One region of the Alteromonas sp. PRIM-21 genome, then DNA from elsewhere that is predicted to be linked to it. Evidence: predicted binding sites of a transcription regulator. Region 1 holds the regulator's gene; each other region holds the start of a gene.

Region 1 (7,952 bases):
CGCTGACCCGGCACGCCCAGCAAAAAGCAATGCGGTGACTACTGGACCAAGTTCACGCAATAGTGAAAGCGCGACCATGGGACCTAAGCTGCCCTCCGCACCGTAATCGACTAAAATGGTATAGCCTTGCAGTGCCATAACCATTCCAATAAATAGCCCCGATACCATGATGATCAGCAGAGACTGCACACCCACCACGTATAACTGTTTAATAACCAGTGGGACGTTTTTTACTCGGGGAACAGCGATAAGTGCGCCAAACAGCATGAGTGCTGCTCGACCAATCGCAGTAACTTTCCCTATAGTTTTAGCGCCTAATGATTGGAAGAACTTCATTTATCTACCCCCAGAAAGCTTGCTTTCAGGTCAGGCGCTGGGTAATGAAATGGAACCGGGCCATCTGCTTTACCTTTTAAGAATTGTTGAACCAATTCGGAATCGCTCTCTTTAATTTGCAGCGCTGTACCTTCACCAATGACGCGTTTATCCGCTAAAATGTAAATATAATCAGCGATGGTCAGCACTTCCGTTACGTCGTGGGTCACGACAATGCTAGTTAGGCCAAGAGCATCATTGAGTTCTCGAATAAGTTTTACCAGCACACCCATGGATATGGGGTCTTGTCCAGCAAAAGGCTCATCGTACATAATTAAATCGGGGTCTAGCGCTATTGCTCTAGCTAGCGCGGCCCTGCGCGCCATTCCACCAGAAAGTTCGCTCGGCATTAACTGCGCGGCGCCTCTCAGACCTACGGCCTGTAGCTTTAAAGCGACAATAGTTGCTATCAAGTCTTCTGACAGATCAGTATGCTCGCGAAGCGGAAACGCCACATTGTCGAACACCGTCATGTCGGTGAAAAGCGCACCACTTTGAAAAAGCATGCTCATTCTACGACGAGTTTCGTAAAGAGACTTTCTCGACATAGAGACAATTGAATCGCCATCAAATTTTACGTCGCCTTCATCTGGCGTTAACTGCCCGCCAATAAGGCGCAGCAGCGTGGTTTTACCTATTCCACTTGGCCCCATTACCGCAGTAATTTTGCCCTTAGGTACCTTCAATGAAATCCCATCATAAATGATGCGTTCTGCGCGTTTGAAGGTTAGGTTATCTACTTCAACTAAATGATCCATAGTTACTTAAATGTCGACCCCTGACGCTGGATTGAGTTGGTTTTGAACGCCGCTATCAATCCACTTAGAAAATATTAAAAGTATATGAGCGATGTGCATATTCAATTTCTGTGCCTTCGCACACATAACTCATAAAGTTTACTGACCAGTTTACTTTTAAGAGCCAACAAATTCAAAAAAGTTTACTCTGCAGTGTAGTTTTTTATGTTTACAGGCTGGCTTGTCCAGTAGACACACTATCTGGGCGTGTAATTTGGAGCCATTGTACGCTTTTTCAAGACACTCGCCAAAGTCAAAAAGTTACAAGTTATGTTCGATTAAGACGAATAATAGTGGCACCTTCCTATTAAGGATTAACATATCGCTTCGATTCCCATCCTATTGTGCTGTTTATTAACTGAAACTGAACGCTTACCAGCAATATGCTCGAACCGCTATGATGGGTGTGGTAAGTGGAAATTTACATCAATTGACAATATTTGGTGAAAATAAAACGATGCTGGCATAGGCAAATGGCACTCTTTTTGCGACAATCTATCGAAATACTAACTATTACAGGTTGTTGTGCTTTTAAACATTGTCATTTTTTTGGTTGGGTTGATTGTCTTAAGTTGGAGTGCAGACCGCTTTGTGTACGGTGCTTCCGCGCTAGCAAAGAACATCGGCATCTCTCCTATGATGATCGGGTTAACGATTGTCGCCATGGGCTCTTCGGCACCTGAAATTGTGGTTTCCGCTATTGCCTCTGCAAATGGCAATATGAACACAGCCGTGGGTAATGCCCTTGGTTCAAATATAACTAATATCGCGCTCGTATTAGGTGTAACTGCGTTAGTAAAGCCGCTTCTTGTTTCATCTACAACGCTTAAGCGTGAACTCCCCGCCCTTCTTATTATCTCACTGATTGCGCTAGGCTTTATGTTTGATGGCGAGCTAAAGTCTTACGAAGGGATAATTTTACTAGGTCTATTTATATTTGTTTTGGCAATGATGGCTTGGTTATCGCTACAAGTTGATAAAGAAGACCCGCTGGTGGCTGAGACCGCAGATGAAATTCCAAAGGGCGTTTCTAATACCTCTGCGCTTATCTGGATTGGTGTTGGCCTTGTTGTATTACCTTTGAGTGCCCACTTCCTTGTAAACTCAGCCGTGGAAATTGCCAGATACATGGGCATTTCTGATTTAGTTATCGGGTTGACGATTATTGCGTTTGGCACAAGCCTTCCTGAATTAGCGGCAAGTGTCGCAGGTGTGCTTAAAGGTGAAGACGATTTAGCACTGGGTAATATTATTGGCTCTAATATTTTCAACCTGCTAGCCGTACTCGGTATGCCAGGTTTAATTGCCCCAGGTCTGCTAGACCCTGACGTTTATAACCGAGACATGTACGTTATGCTCGGTTTGACCTTGCTGTTGTTCTTGTTCAGCTTCGATTTAATTGGAAAGCGTACTATATCAAGAACCAATGGATTCATACTTCTGGCTTGCTTTATCGGCTACCAATACTGGCTGTTCGGATAATCATGAATACACAAACTCAGATGCACTATATCGAATCGGCAAAGCGCGTTATCGACATTGAAACGCAGGCTATTGCCAACCTTGCAGAGCGCTTAAATGATGACTTTATCACTGCATGCAACATTCTTTTCTCTTGCAAAGGTAAAGTGGTTGTAAGCGGTATGGGAAAATCTGGACATATCGGCAATAAAATCGCCGCTACCCTCGCAAGCACTGGGACACCTGCCTTTTTCATGCATCCCGGTGAGGCCAACCACGGCGACTTGGGCATGCTGAGTAAAGGAGATGTGCTCTTAGCCATTTCCAATTCTGGTGAAACCAATGAATTAGTTAACTTGCTGCCCGTTGTTAAGCGCTTAGGTATACTGGTAGTGGCAATGACCAACAGTGCCGATAGTTCGTTAGGACAACACGCAGATGTAGTGCTGGATATTAGTGTAGAAAAAGAAGCGTGTTCATTAGGTCTGGCGCCCACATCAAGCACTACGGCCACACTGGTTATGGGTGATGCCCTAGCGGTAGCCCTGCTTGACCAAAAAGGTTTCACTTCAGACGATTTTGCGCTGTCGCACCCTGGCGGTAGCTTAGGTAGAAAGCTGCTGCTTAAAGTGAGTGATATCATGCTGAGTGGCAGCGATATCCCACTAGTAAATTTAAATGCAACCGTTGCTGATGCACTTTTGGAAATCTCTAAAAAGGGCCTAGGCATGACTGGTGTTATCGCACCTGATGGTTCGTTAACAGGCGTATTTACTGATGGTGATTTACGCCGAATACTTGATGCCCGTATAGATGTGCATAGTGCGACAGTAGAAGATGTAATGACCAAAGGCGGCAAAACAACCACAGCAGAGCAGCTAGCTGTAGAAGCCCTAAACCTAATGGAAACCCATAAGATAAGCGCATTGATGGTTACCGATGAAAAGCGCAACCCTGTTGGAGCCTTCAACATGCACATGCTTTTAAAGGCGGGAGTACTCTAAATGGCGACAACTCTATACACCGATTTAGACCAGGCACTTTTTGAGCAGTTAGCAAATATTAAGCTACTGGTGTGTGACGTGGATGGCGTATTTTCAGACGGACGCATTTATTTGGGCAACGACGGTGAAGAACTTAAAGCTTTTCACACCCGCGACGGCTATGGCGTAAAAGCCTTGGTAAGTAATGGTGTGAACGTCGCCGTTATAACAGGGCGTCGCTCAGCAATTGTAGAAAACAGAATGAAGGCGCTAAATGTGGCGCACATTATTCAGGGTGAAGAAAACAAAGCTGACGCGCTTGGCGAGTTAATGAAAAGCCTTGGGTTAAGCCCCAGCGAAGTTGCCGCCGTAGGTGATGATATGCCCGATACTGGCATGTATCAACACGTAGCGGTAAAAATTGCGGTTGCCGATGCTCACCCTTTTGTTGCAAAACAAGCGAACTGGATCACCACACTTCCAGGTGGGTTTGGTGCGGTTCGAGAAATATCGGATACTATTTTGCAGGCTAAAGGCGTTGCAAATGACATTTTCGGAGCTAGTGTATGAGCCAGTTTGGCTTTAATCGCTTAGGTTTAAGTATATCGGCGCTATTTATTTTAGCGATGCTGATGTACATCCCAACGTGGATGGAAGAGCAGCCTGAAACTCAAGGTAGTAGCGAAAATGATGCGCTTAAGCCTGCCTACAAGGCAAAAAACTTAACTACGACCTTGTACAACCAAGATGGTGAGTTAAATCACAAAGTCTTTGCAGAGTCGATGGAGCACTACGACCAATTAGGCTTTGTTTTGTTCCAACAACCTAAATATACCCTTTATACAGAAAGTGCTTCATCACCTTGGGTTGTAACTGCCGAGGAAGGAACGCTTTATAACAATGAATTAATTCAGCTTGAAGATAGCGTTGTTATTGAAAATCAAACCAGCGATGATTTTGTCAAAAGTTTATCCACGGAATACATCCAGATAAATTTAGACACGAAACAAATGACATCTGATCAACCCGTTGAGATACTGGGTACGCAATACCTTATTTTAAGCAATGGGTTTAACGCGAATTTACGCACACAAGAATACGAGCTTTTAGATCATGTACAAACGACTTATTCCCCTAGCAACTAGCCTTCTACTTGCCATCGCTAGCGGTGCGGTAACAGCCAGTGAAGAAGATTTTTCACAACCCATTAAGATAGGGTCAAACACCCAGTTTATTGATGGTAAAAACAAAACAGCTCTGTACAAGGAAGATGTACTTATTACCCAAGGTTCACTCCTAATCGAAGCTGATGAAGTAGAAGTAATAGCTACAGATGGCAGCGGCCGTGAAATATTTATCGCTCGTGGCAACCCTGCAAGCTATTCTCAATCACTAGAAGACGGTACACCAGTATCAGCGAAAGCTAATGAAATTCGCTATGAAGTAATTAATCGCACTATTTCTCTGGCGGGTAATGCTGAGCTACAGCAAGATACCAGCAAAGTGCAAGGTGATAAGATTACGTTCGATATGATTACTGAACAATTGCTTGCAACGGGTGGCGCCGGTGAAGATGGTGAAGGTCGTGTAACCACAGTGTTTACCCCTGACACCATTCGTAAAACATCGTCTAAGAAAGACAACGAGGACAATGAATAGCAATGGCAACTTTGAGCGCTAAAAACCTTGCTAAATCGTATAAATCGCGACAGGTTGTTCGCGATGTAAGCCTTTCAGTGTCTACCGGTCAAATTGTTGGGCTTCTCGGCCCTAATGGCGCTGGTAAGACCACTACTTTTTACATGATTGTAGGCTTGGTCAACTTAGACAAAGGCAAGATCGAAATTGATGATAATGAGCTTACTCACCAGCCAATGCATGAGCGCGCACGCCGCGGTATAGGCTACCTCCCGCAAGAGGCATCAATATTTAGAAAGCTTACGGTACATGAAAATATCATGGCCATTTTGCAGACCCGTAAAGATTTAAATTCACAACAGCAAGAAGAAGAAGCAGATGCCCTACTTGATGAATTTAATATCAACCATATACGTAATAGTACGGGGATGAGTTTGTCAGGGGGAGAACGGCGTCGCGTAGAGATTGCTCGAGCTCTGGCAGCAAAACCACAATTTATTTTGTTAGACGAACCATTTGCCGGTGTTGATCCAATATCAGTTAATGATATAAAGAAGATAATACAGCATCTGCGAGATAGGGGTATTGGTATCCTTATCACGGACCATAACGTACGCGAAACATTGGATGTTTGCGAAAAAGCGTACATTGTGAGTCATGGCGAGCTTATTGCGCAAGGAACTGCGGAACAGGTTTTAAGTAATCAAAAAGTAAGGGACGTATACCTAGGCGAACAATTCAGGCTATAGTTAGTGTAACCGAATTGTCATTTTTCAGTTTCGCTCTGGTATATTTAATTTAGAGCATTTAAATAAGACGTAGATGAAACCATCTTTACAGCTAAAATTTAGCCAACAACTTACAATGACACCTCAGCTGCAGCAGGCCATTAAGCTGCTGCAGCTTTCTACGCTTGATCTTCAGCAAGAGATTCAAGAAGCGCTCGACTCTAATCCGCTTTTAGAAGTGGAAGAAGGTAGCGACGAGCCACAAGTAGAAAAGAACAATGTCGATAGTGACAATAGCGCTGCTGAAGCGACAGCTTCTGCATCAAGCGACACGCTAGAAGCAGGAGATGCACTGGAGAAGAATGACCTTCCCGATGAGCTACCTATCGACAGCACTTGGGATGAGTATTATTCCGCTTCTTCTGCGCCTGCACCTGGTCCATCTAATGATGATGAACAAATATTCCAAGGTGAGACCACTGAAGACATCCAAGAGCACTTGCTTTGGCAAATGCGGCTCACTCATTTTTCGGATACTGACCGCGCCATTGCTACTGCAATCATCGATTCGATTGACGAATCAGGTTATTTGACCGTTACTCTTGACGATATCTTAGAAGCGGTCAACGATGATGATCTTGAAGAGCCTATCGAAATGGACGAAATAGAATGTGTACTTAAGCGCATTCAAATGTTCGACCCCATTGGTTCAGGTTCTCGTACCCCTCAAGAATGTCTTATGGTGCAATTGCGCCAGTTTTCAGAAGACACACCGTGGCTTGCTGAAGCGAAGCAGCTTATTGAGGAATATTCAGATTTACTGAGCAGTAAAGACTACCGCACCCTAATGCGTAAGAGCCGATTAAAAGAAGATCAGCTGCGCGAAGCAATGCGTTTACTTCAAACCTTGAATCCTCGTCCAGGTAGTGCTTTAGTTACTAAAGAGCCTGAGTACGTTATTCCTGATGTCTCAGTAACCAAGAAAAATGGCCGTTGGGTGGTTGAGCTAAACCCCGACAGTCTGCCGAAATTAAGCGTAAATCAACAGTACGCAGCAATGAGTCGCCGTGCTAAGAACAGTAGCGATTCACAATTCATCCGCTCACACATGCAAGAGGCCAAGTGGTTCATAAAGAGCCTTGAATCTCGTAACGATACCTTAATGAAGGTCGCAAATTGTATTGTGCAGCAGCAAATGGGCTTTTTTGAGCACGGCCCGGAAATGATGAAACCAATGGTGCTAAATGATGTCGCAGAAATGGTAGATATGCACGAATCGACTATTTCCCGTGTGACAACGCAAAAGTATATGCATACGCCTCGTGGTATCTTCGAATTGAAGTATTTCTTCTCAAGCCACGTAGCAACTGAGTCAGGTGGTGAATGTTCATCTACAGCGATTCGTGCATTGATCAAGAAGTTAGTGGCTGCGGAAAATCCTAGCAAGCCCCTAAGTGATAGCAAGATTGCTTCGTTGTTGGCCGAGCAAGGCATAAAAGTCGCTCGGCGAACAATAGCAAAATACCGGGAATCGTTATCGATCCCGCCGTCGAACCAACGCAAAAGCCTTATCTAACCGGGCTTAAATATATAAGGAAGACGAAATATGCAAATCAACCTTACTGGTCATCATGTCGAAATCACCGACTCTTTGCGTAATTATGTCGATACGAAGTTCAGCAAACTTGAACGTCACTTTGATCACATTTCTAATGTGCATGTCATCCTGAACGTTGAAAAATTAAATCAAAAAGCCGAAGCGACTGTTCATTTAAGTGGCGCTGAAGTATTCGCATCCTCAGAAAATACCGACATGTATGCGGCGATTGACAGCATGGTTGATAAACTCGACCGGCAGGTAATCAAGCATAAGGAAAAACTGAAAAAACATTAGTAGTTAATTAAGCATGGATATACAAGCCATCGTAAGTCTGGACCGCACCGAGTGTGCGGTTCAGTGTAATAGTAAA
Region 2 (7,952 bases), on a different contig from region 1:
CCGATAAGTGTAAGCAAGGCACCCACACCTAAATCGAAGCCGTCAGTTACGGCGAACCCAATTAGCAGAACGCCAACTAAGCACCACCAAATGACACGTAACAGTTCATAATCAATCATGCTTTTGCTCCTTGCTCATCAAGGTCAATAAGATCAAGCTCAGTTTCAGTCTTTGTATCCTCGGGAGGCACAGGACCTTTCTTCGCGAATTTTTTCATTAGGTAAAAGCCAATGATGAACATTGCTGTGTAGAAGACGGTATAGGCAACAATAGTGGTTACGACGTCGCTAATCGCCAAATTAGACACTGAGGTATGAACCGGCAATACTTCTGCAATAGACCATGGCTGACGACCATATTCAGCGACGAACCAGCCTGCTTCACACGCAATCCAAGGAAGCGGCAGGCCATATAGTGCGCCTTTTAGCAGCCAGCGAGGCTGAGTGATTTTGTGTTTTGTGCTGTAGTAAAAAGCACATAAGAAAAGCGCCAGCATGATAAAGCCTGCAGCAACCATGATTCGGAAGCTCCAAAATAGTGGCGCTACCGGAGGAATGCTGTAGTCAACGGCTTGTTGAATAGCAGTTTCTGAAGGGTTAGAAACATTATCGGTATAAGGCTCTAACAACATAGCGTACCCAAGACTATCTTTGTTCGCTTCAAAAGCAGCGCGTTGCTCAGCGGTCGCTGTGCCGTTTCTTACATCATCAAGCACTTCGTACGCTTTAATGCCGCTTAAGATACGCTCGCGGTTTTCTTCTTTTAAATCTTTTATACCTTTTACTTCTTCAGTTAACGAGCGTGTAGCAATAATGCCCATTGCCCACGGAATCTGAAGTGCATACTCGGTTTCTTCTTTTTCATCGTTCGGTATACCGAAAACGGTAAAAGGAGCGGGTGCGGGGTGGGTTTCGTACTCTGCTTCTACAGCAGCCAACTTCACTTTTTGTACGTCACCAAGTTCATAACCACTTTCATCACCCAACACAATAACTGAGAGGGTTGAAGCCAAGCCAAAACTTGCAGCAATGGCGAAAGAACGGCGAGCAAAAGCAATATGCTTATGTTTTAGTAGGTAATAGCTTGAAATGGCCAACACAAACATAGCACCGGTCACGTAACCTGCAGATACTGTATGAACAAACTTGACCTGTGCAACCGGATTAAAAATGACTTCAGCGAAGCTGGTCATTTCCATACGCATGGCTTCAAAGTTAAATTCAGCGCCTACTGGATACTGCATCCAACCATTAGCGATTAAGATCCATAATGCTGAGAAGTTTGAGCCTATAGCCACCAACCAGGTTGCCATAAGGTGTTTAACCTTAGACATTTTGTCCCAGCCAAAGAAGAACAACCCCACAAAGGTAGATTCCAGGAAGAACGCCATCAATCCTTCAATAGCCAGCGGTGCTCCAAAGATATCGCCCACATAGTGAGAATAATATGACCAGTTCATACCGAACTGGAACTCCATGGTTAAGCCAGTAGCTACCCCAATGGCAAAGTTAATTCCAAACAGTTTTCCCCAAAACTGGGTCATTTGCTTGTATATCTCTTTACCTGTCATTACGTAAACGGATTCCATAATAGCAAGTAAAAAGCTAAGCCCTAACGTTAAGGGTACAAAAATAAAGTGGAACATCGCAGTTAATGCAAATTGCCACCGCGATAGTTCTATTAACGTATCGCTCATGGGTTATCTCCCTTTTCAAGCAGGTGCGCTAAGCGCATGAAATAAAAATGGGTCGTTTAATATTCAGTGGGATATCTACTGAAATTTCAGCGTTGACAGCTTTATCTGCTTTGTTAGAGCACGGTCTGTGCCACTTGCCAAATTGGTTTCACTTTAAAAGCAAAGCTTGGTCGCAGAACGGCATCTTCGTACGCTGCGGGAGGATTATTCCATGGTCGAAAGTTGAGCACTTTGATCCATCGCAAGAATCTAATATGAAAACCGCGTCATTTTTGTCAAAAAAGAGACAAAAATGACGCGAAGGAGAGGAGAATGTTGAGCACTTTGTCAGTGAGACACTGTGGGACTAAGTTGTAAAATCACCGCTATTCAGGTTGATATGTAAGCGTGAAAGCACCGCGCAAATCACCAACCTTAAACCCCGTAGCTTGGTCATCAGGGTAATGCTTGGCAATAACGTCTTTCACCGCAGGGGCTACATTAGTGCCATGGCACGCCATACAAAGTTGACCTTGTTCAATGGCCATCATGTAGCGAAATTCACCGCTTTCATCATCATACTGATATGCGTCTAAGGGTCTTTTAAGCGGTTCACTAGTTAGTTTGTTTTTCTCTAAAAGACTAGAAAAATGCGCTAGCTGTTCCCGCTCCCAGCCATCCGGTGCATTATCCGGGTTACGTACTTTGAGTGAAGTACGTCCTACCGCCCAACCATTCTTGCTTAGGCTATCAGCAATTGGCCCTGCGGCTAATTGACACTCTTCTACTCCCGCTGTTAAACCACCAGATTTTATAGCTTGTTGAAGTCGCGTTTTAAGCCCGGCGCCAAGCGCTTTTACGTGCCCTTTAGCCTGTTTGATTTTTATTTGAGCCTCTCCTTCTTGCGCATCAATATTAGTCATTTGAGGTTTTTCAGCGAGACTACAGCTGCTTAACATTGCGCTTAATATCGTGCTTAACGCCATTAAAGCCACATATTTATTCATAAGGTAACGCTCCTGATAACTGAGTTTATGGCTACTGAAGCCAAGTCATTTATCTCAAACAGTGAACAAGCTTTGTGCCAGTATGTTAAATTGATGAAATAAAATTAGAATTAACTAATACGCTGACAATGAACATATCAATTGTACAAGCAATGATAGATGCAATAGACAAACCCGCTATTTTCATCAATCAAAACTATATTATTGAGGCGGTTAATGCGCCTTACAGAGACACGTACCCCGTTAATATTAAGTTAGGCTATAGCACCTGCTATCAGGTATCTCATCGCAACAACAAACCCTGTGATCAATGCGGCGAGCAGTGTCCCATGCAGCAAAGTAAGACGACTGGACGAGCGGCGAGCGTGGTACATATTCACTCCACCAGCGAAGGCCAAAGTTATTGCGATATTTTGATGCGTCCAATATTCGATGGGAATGGCGATTTATTAGGTTATTTAGAAATTTTAGATAAGCTTGCATTTGCATCTAATCGTCCTGCAGCAGGCAAAATGATTGGCGAGTCTAAAGCATTTAAAACTATGCTTAATAAAATAAATCGCGCTGCAAATTCAGATATAGCCGTATTGCTGCACGGAGAAACTGGCACAGGTAAAGAGTTGGTCTCGCAAGCATTGCACTCTAGTAGTAGTCGTGCAGACAAGCCTTTTGTCGTAATTGAATGCACTGGACTGTCTGACTCTTTGCTTGAAAGTGAGTTATTCGGCTATGAAAAAGGTGCCTTCACTGGCGCTACTTCAAACAAAAAAGGGCTAGTAGAAGCGGCGGAAGGCGGCACCCTATTTTTTGATGAAGTAGGTGATATCCCCCTTGCCATGCAGGTTAAACTACTAAGATTGTTTGAAACCCAAACCTATCGCCCCGTGGGTAGTGTAGCCTCGAAGAAAGCTAACTTCCGCTTGGTTTGCGCATCGCATAAGAATTTAAAAGAAATGGTAGAAAGAGGCGAGTTTAGACGCGATCTCTATTACCGAATTGCGGGCTTTCCTATTAGCCTTCCATCTTTGCGAGAAAGACAGTCAGATATTGCGCTTATCGCAACGCACTTTTTAGCGCAGTCGCAAGAGAAAAAGCGTTTCAGCAAAAAAACACTAGAGAAATTGAGTAGCTATACTTTTCCGGGCAATATTCGCGAGTTACGTAACATCGTGGAGCAATCCATATTACTTGCCGATGAGACCGTAATATACGAGTCAGACTTACCTGACCTTGACGATGACTTTACAGGCGAAGACCTAAGCCCAGTGGCAAATAGTAATGGTAAATACGTTCGAAAAGTGGGTGTTAAGGGGCTAGCAAAGCCTACGAATGAAATTATGACCCTAGAAGAAGCCGAGTACGCTTATCTTGCTGAGGTTTATGATACTTTCAAAGGCGATATAAACCAGCTTGCGGACCAGTTGGGCGTGAGTACACGTACCCTTTATCGAAAATTAAATAAAGCCGGTATCAAAGCTGGTACAAACGAACACAATTAATCAGTGGAAATAAACTGTCGTCACAGGCTATGATAAAAGTGCGCAATTAAAAAAGATAAAAAATGTCGATTAAACGCCTGATAGCCTTAACACTTTGCCTTTGTATGCTTTTGCAAAATGCATTAGCACTCGGCCTTGCTTCGCATACTATGCAGCATGCGCGTAAGTTGGTGGGCGACGATATTGAACTTATCTGTACTGGCAAAACCATGCGCTATATATCGGTAAGTGCAACAGCGCTTGAAGGTGAATTTGTATTTATAAGCCCAGAGCTACTTAAAGCGCCTGTCGAGCATGTAGATTGCACCAACGGTACGCTGGCAGACCTACCTAACATTGATAATTTTCCGATCGATTCAATGGCGGTGTTATCCTTAGTGCGCTATCGCGCCTTAGTATCTCGCCTTGCAGCAGCGCCCTACACATCGTTTGCGTTTGCCGCCCCGCTTGGCCGCGCTCCACCAATTGCATAACAAAACCTAAAAACACACTTAACGCGCATGGTTGAACCGTGCATATAGTTCGTTTATTTAATGGAATTGTTATGAAGTATTCTTTACTGGCATTCGCTGTTTCAGCTGCCTGCACAACTGCACACGTTTATGCAAACACACCCGAGTTCGTTGACAGCGCTTCAACAGAAGTGATTACAGTTATTGGCTCTTCGCTTAATGATAATACAGTAGAAATTGAGCGAGAAACGGTGACCGCCGCAACCAATATAGACGCTGATTTTGGCGATCAGTTAGCGCAACTGCCTGGCGTATCTGTTTCTCGAAACGGGCCGGTTACAGGTCTTATTCAATACCGAGGGCTTTTCGGTGATAGGGTTGGCGTATCTATAGACGGTGTAGATATAGCAGGCGCAGGGCCTAACTCCATGGACTCGCCATTATCCCACGTACTGCCAGAGCCAGGGCTTACAGCTACTTTGTATCGAGGTATTGTTCCGGTGAGTGCTGGGGTGCAAACGCTAGGTGGTAAGCTGCGAATTAACGCCGATGCAGCATCTCTTTTTGCTTTAGGAAGCGGTATTACTGGCAGTGTAAATGCCAGCTTAATTGGTCCGGGTAGCGGACAACAATACCAGGGCAATGTGCTTTACAAAACCGACCAAGCCTTCGTTAGCGGCGCGTTCATGCATCAGCAGCGTGATGAGCGAGAATCGGGCGATAACGCCGTTATACCTAACAGCCACTACCAAAGAAATGGCGGCAAATTTAGACTTGGCTATAAATGGGGAAAACACCAATTCGATGCTAGCTATCAACAGCTTAATACAAATGAAAGCGGAACACCAGCGCTCGCCATGGATATAGGTTTTATTGATGCAGCGTGGTACCGACTAGGTTATCGCTACAACACCGGCGAAGCAGAGTACTTTGCTATAAATTGGTTTGGCAACAGTAACCAACATGCTATGGATAACTTTTCCCAGCGCATGGTGATGTCTGAGAGCATGGCAAGAGAAAACAATGCAGACGCTATCGCTCAGGGCTTAGATGCCAAGTATGTTATGCCACTGGATAGTGGCGAGCTTGAGTTGGGCGCTTATCTACACCACAGCCGAAATAACTCTGTTATAACTAACCCAAATAACGGTATGTTCTTTGTAGATAACTTTACTAATGTACAAAGAGATACCGCGAGTATTTATGCCCAATGGACAGTAAACAAGCAAGATTATTCGTCTACGCTTGGTGCGCGATACACCCGCATTAATATGGATGCCGGTGAAGCGGGTTCTAACATGGTGATGATGAACCCTGCAGTTGCTACGTTAGTCAGTAATTTTAATACCGCTGAGCGTGACGAAAACTACAACATGTTAGATATAGCCGCTACCACGCGATACCATGCGAGCGACTCGCTTGATATCGTGCTTGGTATTTCTCAGAAAAATCGCGCTCCTACCTATTTCGAACGTTATACCTGGCTGCCACTTGGCATCTCGGGCGGCATGGCTGACGGCTTTAACTACATAGGCAACCTCGAGTTAGACAATGAAACTGCGCGTAAATTAGATATGGGTGTTGATTACACCTATAAAAATTGGACTATCTCTCCACGCCTTTTCTATCAAGACATAGAAGACTACATTACCGGCTCACCTAGTACGAATATGGCGGCGAACATGGTATCTACCATGATGGCTGGTACAGAGCCGTTTCAGTGGACGAATACCGACGCTGTTATCAAAGGTGTGGATATGACGGTGCAAGGCCAGCTTAGTGAAAACTTGAGTGTGCGAGCAGTAGCAACCATTCAGCACGGTAACCGTGATGACATTGATGACGCTTTGTTCCGCATTGCGCCAGAGCAGTTATCAACAACAGTTCAATGGAATACTCAGGTATTTGACGCGCCGCTTCAGATGCAGCTTACATCTGAGTTAGCAGGTGCACAAAACCATATCTCGGCACTGCAAAGTGAAGCCCGCACAGCAGGCTATGGTTTGCTTCATATCTCAGGGCTTTTAACGCTTTTTGATAGTGCGCAGTCGAATCTTCAGGTTACGGCAACTATTCACAACCTGTTCGACAAACAATATTCCCCACACACAGCCGGCATCAATCGAGTAATGAATGCCGATATTGAAGTAGGTGAGCGCGTGCCTGCTGCTGGAAGGGAATGGCATCTGTCACTGAACTATCGCTTTTAAGCAGCCAAAAAATAACGGAAAAAGGCAAAAACATGCTGAGCTTAAGAAGCTAACTTCTTAAGCTCTTTTTTCTATAACAAGCTTGTTATAGCTTGCCATAGCAGGCGCAGGGCTAACAGTGTCACCACCAATTTGAACGCCAGCATAAATTTTTCCGCTGGAATACGCCTCAATACCTTCAAGCCGAAAAACGTGCCGAGCGCACCACTGACAATCATAATGATGATAAGTCCCGCCCACTGTGCAAATGAAAACCCTACAAAGGTAAACACAAAAGCTTTAAGGCCGTGCTGTAGTGTCATACAGCTAGCAAATGTGCCGGTTATCTGCATTTTGCTGTAATTATTTCGATGTACAAACGCCGCCACCAAAGGCCCTGTGGCACCTACAAACATTGAAACCAAGGTTGTCACCAAACCCGCCAACGTTCTACCTGCGGGCTTCATTTCTTGTGCTTTGGGTTTACTCCCCCACACTAAGAATAAAATAAATGCGGCAACCGCAAATTGAATTATCACTAGCGGCAGCTGAACCACAACAAACGAGGCGAAGAAAGCACCAACGATCGCGCCTAAAGAGAAGTACTTCAGCATACGCCAATCGATATGTTTTACCGTCATCAGTGCACGGTTACCGTTTGAACCAAGCTGCACCAGGCCGTGAACTGGGATCAGAGCACTAACCGGCATAGTACTGGCCATTACCGCCAGTAACAAAACCCCGCCACCAATTCCCAGTGTTGCTGTCATCATAGACGTAAAGAACGAAGTAACAACAAGTATGACTGAGGATGACATCGACAACGTATCGTTGGCCGTCAACCAGCTTAAAAGTAACTCCAAGAGTCAAACCCCACCTTGATTTGGGACACTGTTTGAGTGGATTTAGTGATCACAATATCATACAGCGCCGTTTAAATATTGTGCAAAGCTCACCCGTTTCTCATTAGGTTATTCATCATGCCTTCTATTAGTTATTTAAACAAAGCACTTCAAATAATATGCGACAAGCACAGTACAAAAGACGCCAAGCTTGTTGCCAGGCAAATCCTCCATAACAGTGGCTTTACTGATGAAGATATCTATAACTGTTTAAAACAGGGCTCGATT
Region 3 (7,952 bases), on a different contig from region 1:
CGAAAGCCGCGCTCAATATGTTTGTTAAAACAGCATCGGTAGAGTACAAGCGCAGATTAAAAGACGTCATGCTGGTATGCTACCACCCAGGTACTGTTGATACAGGACTGTCGAAGCCATTCCAAAAAAATGTAGCCGCTAAAAAACTCTTTACACCAGAGTTTACTGCCAAACAACTTGTTCACCACCTTTCAGCGCTTGATCGGGACCAAGCTTGCCATTTTATTGACTGGAATGGTGAAGTGGTAACTTGGTGATACGGTCTATCATCGTTTCAGCAAGTTCAACATCAAGACTTTTTATTTCACTGCTGTTACCATGCTATTTTGGGAATGGTGCAGCGTATTGATACGCCCATAGAGGTAGCAATACAACGCGTTGACGCCACACGTGAGTCATAACAACAAACGCCATCCTAATAATAAATAATACCAGTTCGCTCGGCTTGATTCCGACGAGAATCAAGAACGAACAACAAGTACAAATTGTGAGTGCAAAAAAGTGATTGTTTTATACAAGGCTAATTTGTATGTCGCAAGGCGTGACAAGCGAACTGTTATAACAATAACTCAACAAGAGGAATGGATATGAGCGGGGCCAGAGAACAGTTCGGATCGCGCATAGGTTTTATATTGGCTGCTGCAGGCTCTGCAGTGGGCATTGGTAATTTGGTGGGTTTCCCTGTCGGTGCAGCTAAAAACGGTGGTGGGGCATTCCTTTTAATGTACGCCATTTTTGTTTTTGCCATTTGTCTACCGGTTATGCTGGCAGAGATGTCAGTGGGCCGCCATGCTAAAAAAGACCCGTTAGGCGCATACAGCGCTATCAGTGGTAACGAAAAGAAGTGGAAACTCGCAGGCTGGTTCGCGATTGCCACGCCGTTTATGATTGCCGTTTTCTATATGGTTATTACTGTATGGCTTTTTGGCTATTTATTTGAAGCAGTTAGCGGAAACTTAGACAAACTAGCAGACCCCAATACCTTTGGGGTGTTTATTAATTCAGAGTCTATTTTCGTCTACATGGCTGCTGTTGTTGGTGTGGTTTACCTTATTCTTCAAGGTGGTGTAAAAGAGGGGATAGAAAAAGCGGCGAAGCTGCTTATGCCAGCACTTTTCGTAATGCTTATCGGCCTTGTTATCTTCGTACTAACCCGCGAAAATGCAATGGCTGGTGTTGAGTTTTATATTGTTCCTGATTTTTCAAAAATTACGGCGCAAGTGGTCAATGGCGCATTGTCACAAGCCTTTTTCTCACTATCGCTGGGTATGGGAATTCTTATCACCTACGGTAGTTACATCGATAAACGTGCGGATGTACCAAGCGCAGCAAAGCTTGTTGCATTAACCGATACCGCAGTGGCTTTTACCGCTGGTTTAATGATTCTTCCTGCCATATTCTCTTTTAACCCAGATATTAACCCTGATGAGTTAAGTGAATCGTCTGTAGGTATGATTTTTACTTATCTGCCTAGTATCTTTTTAGCACTACAAGACTCCATAGGCTATATGGGCGCTTCGATAGTCGCGAGCCTGTTTTTCCTACTCGTGTTCTTTGCGGCAATTACGTCTCTAGTGTCTATTTTTGAAGTACCAGTCGCAGCACTAATGGACGAAAAAGGCGTGAGCCGTAAATGGGCGCTAGGCTCTTTAGGTAGCATTATGATTGTGCTGGCAATTCTAAGTGCATTGTCGTTTGGTAAAGTTGATATGCTGACGTCATTTATGCACTACGCAGGTGCCGATAAATCGCTGTTTGACGTAATTTACGATGTATTCTACGACACTATTTTGCCGTTAAACGGCCTGCTAATCTGCTTGTTCGTTATTTATCGCTGGAAGAGTGCTAATTTTAATGCTTCTTTGGAAGAAGGCAGTAGCGGCTATAAAGGCAGCTGGTTTGAAAAGTATGTGGATGTTTCGTTGAAAACCTTTATTCCGCTAATTCTACTTGTGATTTTTGTAAACACGGTGGCGGTGAAATACTTTGGTGTAAGCCTGTTCGGTTAATTCACCATACAAAACTAGTGTATTTGCTGTGTGCTAGCAGTAAATTCGGATAAAAAAACGGCGAGCCTGAGGCTTGCCGTTTTTGTTTCTTTTAGCGATTAGCTCTTAATTCATGGCTTTTTGACAACTTATTGGCGAATACATCTCAATGAATCTACAACCGTCTTAGCGAGCCAAGTAAACATACAAGCATAAGCCTTAAAACATGCTATAGGGGTCACCATAGGTAGGCGTAATGTTAAGCCTTTCCCAACTTTGCGCAGCGTCGATAACCTTGCCGCCAGGCTGAGCTTCTGTATCAGAAAAGTGTGGTGTGTCTATACCCATCGCGTTAGCTGCATCTACATAATAAATACCGCGCTTAGGGTGAGATAAACTGCAAAGGTGTATAACGTCGTTTAGCGGTTTGTCGCAAATAATCGAGGTTAACGCAGACACAATGTCGTGCACATGGACAAGGTTAATTCGTTTATTTCCTGCATCTAACTGTCTTCCACTTAATGAACGTGCTGGGTGACGATCTGGACCTACTAAACCCGCTAAGCGAACAATACTGATATTAGTTTGGTCTCGCTTAGACATTAAATGGTTTTCAATAGTCACGTGGGCTTTCGCCGACGCAGTTTGTGGGTTCGTGTCACTTTGTTCCGTAAGGACGTTATTCGTGTCATCGCCGTAAACTGATGTGGTACTGATAAAAATAATGTGCGCGACGTCTGCGCTTAGTGCAGCATCAATAAGTCGCAGCATATTTTCAGTAAATGATTCGAGGTTGGTGTTTCTTCTACCAGGGGGAATATTTAACAATAACGTCGCGTTTTGTAAGTGGCTACATAGTACCGATGTATCATCGCCCAGTGCATATTCTATAGCGGTAACACCCTGTTCCTCTAACGCGAGGCGTTTTTGTTGGCTTCGAGTAGTGCCTATAATATTGACCTTACCTGACAGTGCGCTGCCTACATAGCCGGCTAACCAGCCATAGCCACTAATTACTACATTCTGAGTCATCGATTAAATTCCCCTTTGTTTAGGGCTTAAGAGTACATCAATCGAGGGGCGGATGTCGTTAGTACGCCTACCATTAACTGAAAAAGCAGAAATCTGAAAGAGGTGAAATACTCAAAAGTTAGATAGCGACCGGTATAAAAACTAAAAACCGACTGGTTTTTCAGTCGGTTTTCAAAATAAGTGAAACAGAAAGGTAAGTAGTTTGTTGTAGCGGGGATAGTTCGCTAAATTACTCGACTACATTTTCATTTCGTCGTTGTGGCCGCGTTGCTCCTGGTGATCTCTGTGATCAATATCTAGCAGGTTCAAGTCATCAAGCCCTGATATAGATGCCTGCATTTTACCTTCAGCATAGTCGGCTTTCTTCAGCACTTTACACAAAGCCTCGCCTTTTTCTTCCAGCGAAGCGGCTTGGCTTTCCAAGCGATATTCTAAATCTTCACCCCAGCGCTCCATCTTTTGTTCAAACTCAGACATATCACCACCTTCCCACAGCATTTGTGTGCCAACCGCGATAAGAATTCGGCCCATAGATTCACTGATCAAAGATTCTATTTGTGTTTCAAACTCTTGCTCCCAGCTCTCGTCAAACCAGCCTGGCTCGTCAAATTTCGTAGAATCTACGCGAATATTGCCCGCGTCATCATAAAATGAGGTGTTTAATTTAGTTTCTAGTGAGTTGAACAATTCATTGAAATCATCACCCATTTGGTCACCGCCCAGCAGCTCAGTAAACACTTCAGTTACTGCTACGTTGGCAATTTCCAGTCCTTCACTGGCAATGGTAAGAGTCATAGGAATAGCAATATCAATGTTGTTGTAGTATTCACTTACCCAACGTTGCTGTTCTCTGTCTAGCGAAACTGACTCGCCGTTAATGGTCATATTGTGTTGAGCATCAATGGTCATTACTGAACCGTTGTCCATCTGAACCGTGAGATCGCCTTGGTAATACTGAATATGGCCATCTAGCTCCATGTCGCAGCTGTTGTTCTGAAAGCTTGTGTCATGCGCGAATGCGTGGCCACTTATCAAAGCACTGGTAACGGCAACAGAAAGTAGTAGTTTGTTAGACATTGTTCATTCCTTAATTTAGGTGTGACACATTAACCTTGTTCTAAGCGCTGCGATGGGGTGTAGAGTCACTATCAAATAAACACTAGCGTTATTCGCTGGTATATCTTTACTAGTTTATTAGAGCAATGGCCTTGCCAAAATTTAAAGTTTATATTTTTCAGTGGGTTAAGTTTTGAGAGCGGATTTTTAGAGCAGTCTTTAATTCACTATTTAGTGAAATTGCTAATTAATTAGTAGTTTTGACTAAGATCAATTAATACCAATAGCGATACATTTAAGCCAATCCAAGCATGGTTAAATCTTATTTATTGGTGCATAATACCGCCAATATTTTTAAGGGGTTATCACAATGGCTGATTGGATTAATGCAATTATGTTTGGTGTTGCGCTAATTGCCTTTACGCTAGGGCTAAGCAGCATCGTTATGGGCTTTATGACTGCTAAAGCAGGTGCTGAAGGTATGCAGGAAAAAATCGAGTATGGTTTTTTTGGCGTTACTGGTTTAGTACTTTGCTTACTGATGGCCTACGCACTGGCTTAAGCAATAAGCATTATGAAAAAACCGGCTATTACAGCCGGTTTTTTTTCGCCCTTAAACAACAGTGATGTAAGTTCTACTAGCCGTTGTCATTGCGGCCGTGTTCGCTTTTGTCCTGCGCTTCTCTTGGCGCCTTTACTTATCTTGGTGTATTGGCACTTTCGTCATCAATACGGCGTTGAGCAGGTTCCTGTCGGGCATCGTTTCCTTCAGAGCTGTTAAACACGCTATGTTCACGATGGGCAAGCAAGGATAAGTGCCCATCACGTTGATAAGCGCGTAAGTCGAACAGGTCTAGCATGGCCATGACATGGTCAAAAATATCTGCCTGAACTTTCTCGTATTTAACCCAATCTTTTTGAATACTAAAGCAGTAAATTTCTAGAGGTAAACCGAGCTCATTAGGCGGCAACTGCCTAACCATAAGCGTCAGTTCTTGGTTAATATCTGGGTGTTTACGTATATAAGCCTCTAAATACGCCCTAAAAGTACCAATGTTAGTAAGGCGACGGTTGTTTAACAGATCCGATTCATCAATAGAATAATCTCTGTGATAGGCACGAAGCTCGTTCTTCTTTTTCTCGACATACTCATTGATATAACGAATTTTTGAAAAGCGCTCTAGCATGTCATTGTCGCAAAGCTTGATAGAGTGCACATCGATATATATTGCGCGCTTAATTCTACGACCACCAGACTCCTGCATGCCCCGCCAATTTTTTACCGCTTCAGTGGTAAGGCTATATGTCGGCAATGTAGAGATGGTCTTGTCCCAGTTTTGCACTTTAACGTTGGTCAGGCCTATCTCAAGTATTTCCCCATCTACTTCATACTTAGGCATGGCAATCCAATCGCCCGTATTAAACATGCGGTTGGCGGCAATCTGAATGCCGGCAACAAAGCCTAGAATGGTGTCTCTGAAGATGAGTAGTAAAACAGCTGCAATGGCGGTTAAGCCAGACACAATAAGCAGTGGGCTTCTATCTACAATCAACGAAATACTAAGTAGTATCGTAATGATCGCGAAGGCAAGTTTCGTTACCTGAATAAAGCCTGTAATAGGGGCGCGCCGGGATAGGGCTGAAGCATTGTAGACATCTTCTACCGTGCTTAGCATGGCATACAAAGCTAATAGCCCACTATACAGCATGTAAAGTTGGGCACTCTTTATCATCATTCCGTGTATGACAGCTTCATCGTCAATGAGAACGGGGGTGGTAACGTAAATGAAGAGAGCCGGGAAAAGGTGCATTAAACGCCTAAAGAAGCCGTGTTCTTGTAGCGCGTTATCCCACTTATTATTCGACTTATATACCCAGTTGGCTATTTGAGGACGCACCAGCAGGCGCGCAACCACGTAGATAAGGATTGCTACGAATAGTATAGAGCCTAGAGCAAGCAAATTGTAAAGCGGATCTTCAGTGGTTAAATTAGGAAAAACGTCTTTAACCAAATGAATGAAATGATCGCGTACTGAAGCACTGACTTCCATTATTTACGACTCCAACAGTTTCTTTATACGGTTGTCTTTATTTTCCCACAGAGCATTTAACCAGTTTTGGAAATAAAGACGAAACTCAGACTCAGTGCGTTCTGATTCTTGTTGTAGCTCTGGCACTGGGGTAACGTTTACGTCGATAACGATTTTTGTCATCTGACCGCTTAGCATTGCCATCATGGGGTGACGTTTATTTTCAGGGTAAAGTAGCGAGATATCTAACACGTTAGTAAATAGCTCACCCATAGCTGAAAGCGTGAAAGAAACCCCGCCCGCTTTTGGTGGCAGTAGGTTTTCGTAAGGGCTTTGCTTAGATAAATGCTTTTGGGTTGTGAAGCGCGTTCCTTCCACAAAGTTGATGACGGTAGTAGGAACCGTTCTAAACTTTTCACAATACGCTTTAGTGGTTTCTAAGTCCTTGCCTTTCTTGTCCGGATTTTTTTCCAAATATGCGCGGGTGTATCTATGCATAAAGGGCATGTCGAGCGCCCAAGCGCCTAACCCAACAAAGGGTAACCAGATAAGCTCTTTTTTGAGAAAGAACTTAGGCGCGGGAATGCGGTGTGTGGCAAATTCAATAAGCAGAATAATATCTAGATAACTCAGGTGATTAGCGATAATTAGATACCAACTGTTTTTTGAAAGCTCACCATGAACCGAACACTCAATATCAACCTTATTAAATAGCCTGATTAACAGCACACTAATACGCCCAAAGCTAAACATTAGGGCATGCATAACCTTGTTCCAGGCAGTTCTAATTCTTCCATTTGGTAACAGCAGTTTTACCAAGCCAAGTAGAATAATTAGTCCGCCCCATAGAGCGAGGTTCAGAATTTGCAGCGTGGTGTGCAAAACAAAAATAAAAGGCGCAAGTACTACACGGATCATAATGGTTTCTGAGTTGCGTTAAGTGAATCTAAAAGCTGATCTTTGGCGTGCCATTGTTCATTTAGCCACGTTTGAAAACGGGCGCGAACTTGCGGATCATCAAAGTAACTATCGTTGAATACGCCATTTTCCATAATGTCTTTAATAGGCATAACCTTTATATTTACGCGGATGTCGCGCACTTTGCCACTCACGAAGTCCCAAAAAGAAGGAACGCCGTTAGGGTAGTCTATTGTGACATCTATCAATTTATGTAGCTGGTCACCCATGGCCGATAACACAAAGGCAATTCCGCCTGCTTTGGGCTTAAGAAGATGCTGAAAAGGCGAGTTTTGCCTATCGTGTTTTCCCTGCGTAAAGCGGGTGCCTTCTACAAAGTTCATAATACTAACGGGCTTGTTGCGAAACTTCTCGCACGCTTTGCGTGTAGTTTCCATGTCCTTTCCCTTGAGATGCGGGTTTTTAGCCAAGAAAGACTTTGAATACCGCTGCATAAATGGGAAATCGAGTGCCCACCATGCCAATCCAAGAATTGGCACATAAATTAGCTCTTTTTTAAGGAAAAACTTCAAAAAAGGGATTTTTCGGTTGAATACACGTTGAAGAACAAGGATATCGACCCAAGATTGGTGGTTAGCAACGACGAGATACCAATCATCTCGGGTAAGTTTTTCTAGTCCGTTTACCTGCCATTTGGTTCGACCGCTGATGCGCTGATTAAGGTTGTTTACACCAATCCACGCGGTAGCGCAGGCATCGAGCAAATAAGAGATGAAGCGTCGCCACGGGGTTATGGGGATTAATTTAAAAATCGCGAGAATGAATATAGGCGTTGACCACAAAACTGTATTCAGGAAATAGCAGATAACCGAAATAGTGCCAACAATATGATGCAACAGGGCTTTTACCATTGTACTTACCTCAAAAA

The links. Region 1 encodes sigma-54, which starts transcription at its own class of promoters, with help from an activator protein. Its sites were predicted from a motif close to GTTGGCACGNNNNTNGNNT; they were not measured.
Region 2: the regulator sigma-54 is predicted to act here: its motif matches at 2,746-2,764, upstream of IW644_RS16020 (Tll0287-like domain-containing protein).
Region 3: the regulator sigma-54 is predicted to act here: its motif matches at 4,218-4,236, upstream of IW644_RS15595 (DUF2884 family protein).

The regions. Positions count from the first base shown of each region.
Region 1 is NZ_JADOEK010000004.1:238,326-246,277, reverse strand. Features, by position in the region: gene mlaE (lipid asymmetry maintenance ABC transporter permease subunit MlaE) at 1-336, opposite strand, end outside; gene mlaF (phospholipid ABC transporter ATP-binding protein MlaF) at 333-1,133, opposite strand; gene IW644_RS08855 (calcium/sodium antiporter) at 1,698-2,654, shown strand; gene IW644_RS08850 (KpsF/GutQ family sugar-phosphate isomerase) at 2,657-3,637, shown strand; gene kdsC (3-deoxy-manno-octulosonate-8-phosphatase KdsC) at 3,638-4,186, shown strand; gene lptC (LPS export ABC transporter periplasmic protein LptC) at 4,183-4,761, shown strand; gene lptA (lipopolysaccharide transport periplasmic protein LptA) at 4,730-5,275, shown strand; gene lptB (LPS export ABC transporter ATP-binding protein) at 5,278-6,003, shown strand; gene IW644_RS08825 (RNA polymerase factor sigma-54) at 6,077-7,558, shown strand; gene hpf (ribosome hibernation promoting factor) at 7,589-7,876, shown strand; gene ptsN (PTS IIA-like nitrogen regulatory protein PtsN) at 7,890-7,952, shown strand, end outside.
Region 2 is NZ_JADOEK010000012.1:45,421-53,372, reverse strand. Features, by position in the region: gene cydB (cytochrome d ubiquinol oxidase subunit II) at 1-119, opposite strand, end outside; gene IW644_RS16025 (cytochrome ubiquinol oxidase subunit I) at 116-1,696, opposite strand; gene IW644_RS16020 (Tll0287-like domain-containing protein) at 2,062-2,682, opposite strand; gene IW644_RS16015 (sigma-54 interaction domain-containing protein) at 2,835-4,181, shown strand; gene IW644_RS16010 (hypothetical protein) at 4,244-4,654, shown strand; gene IW644_RS16005 (TonB-dependent receptor) at 4,726-6,843, shown strand; gene IW644_RS16000 (sulfite exporter TauE/SafE family protein) at 6,915-7,685, opposite strand; gene IW644_RS15995 (hypothetical protein) at 7,803-7,952, shown strand, end outside.
Region 3 is NZ_JADOEK010000011.1:131,716-139,667, forward strand. Features, by position in the region: gene IW644_RS15580 (SDR family NAD(P)-dependent oxidoreductase) at 1-257, shown strand, start outside; gene IW644_RS15585 (sodium-dependent transporter) at 588-2,009, shown strand; gene IW644_RS15590 (NAD-dependent epimerase/dehydratase family protein) at 2,208-3,020, opposite strand; gene IW644_RS15595 (DUF2884 family protein) at 3,258-4,097, opposite strand; gene IW644_RS15600 (hypothetical protein) at 4,447-4,638, shown strand; gene IW644_RS15605 (mechanosensitive ion channel family protein) at 4,775-6,127, opposite strand; gene IW644_RS15610 (acyltransferase) at 6,131-7,024, opposite strand; gene IW644_RS15615 (acyltransferase) at 7,021-7,935, opposite strand.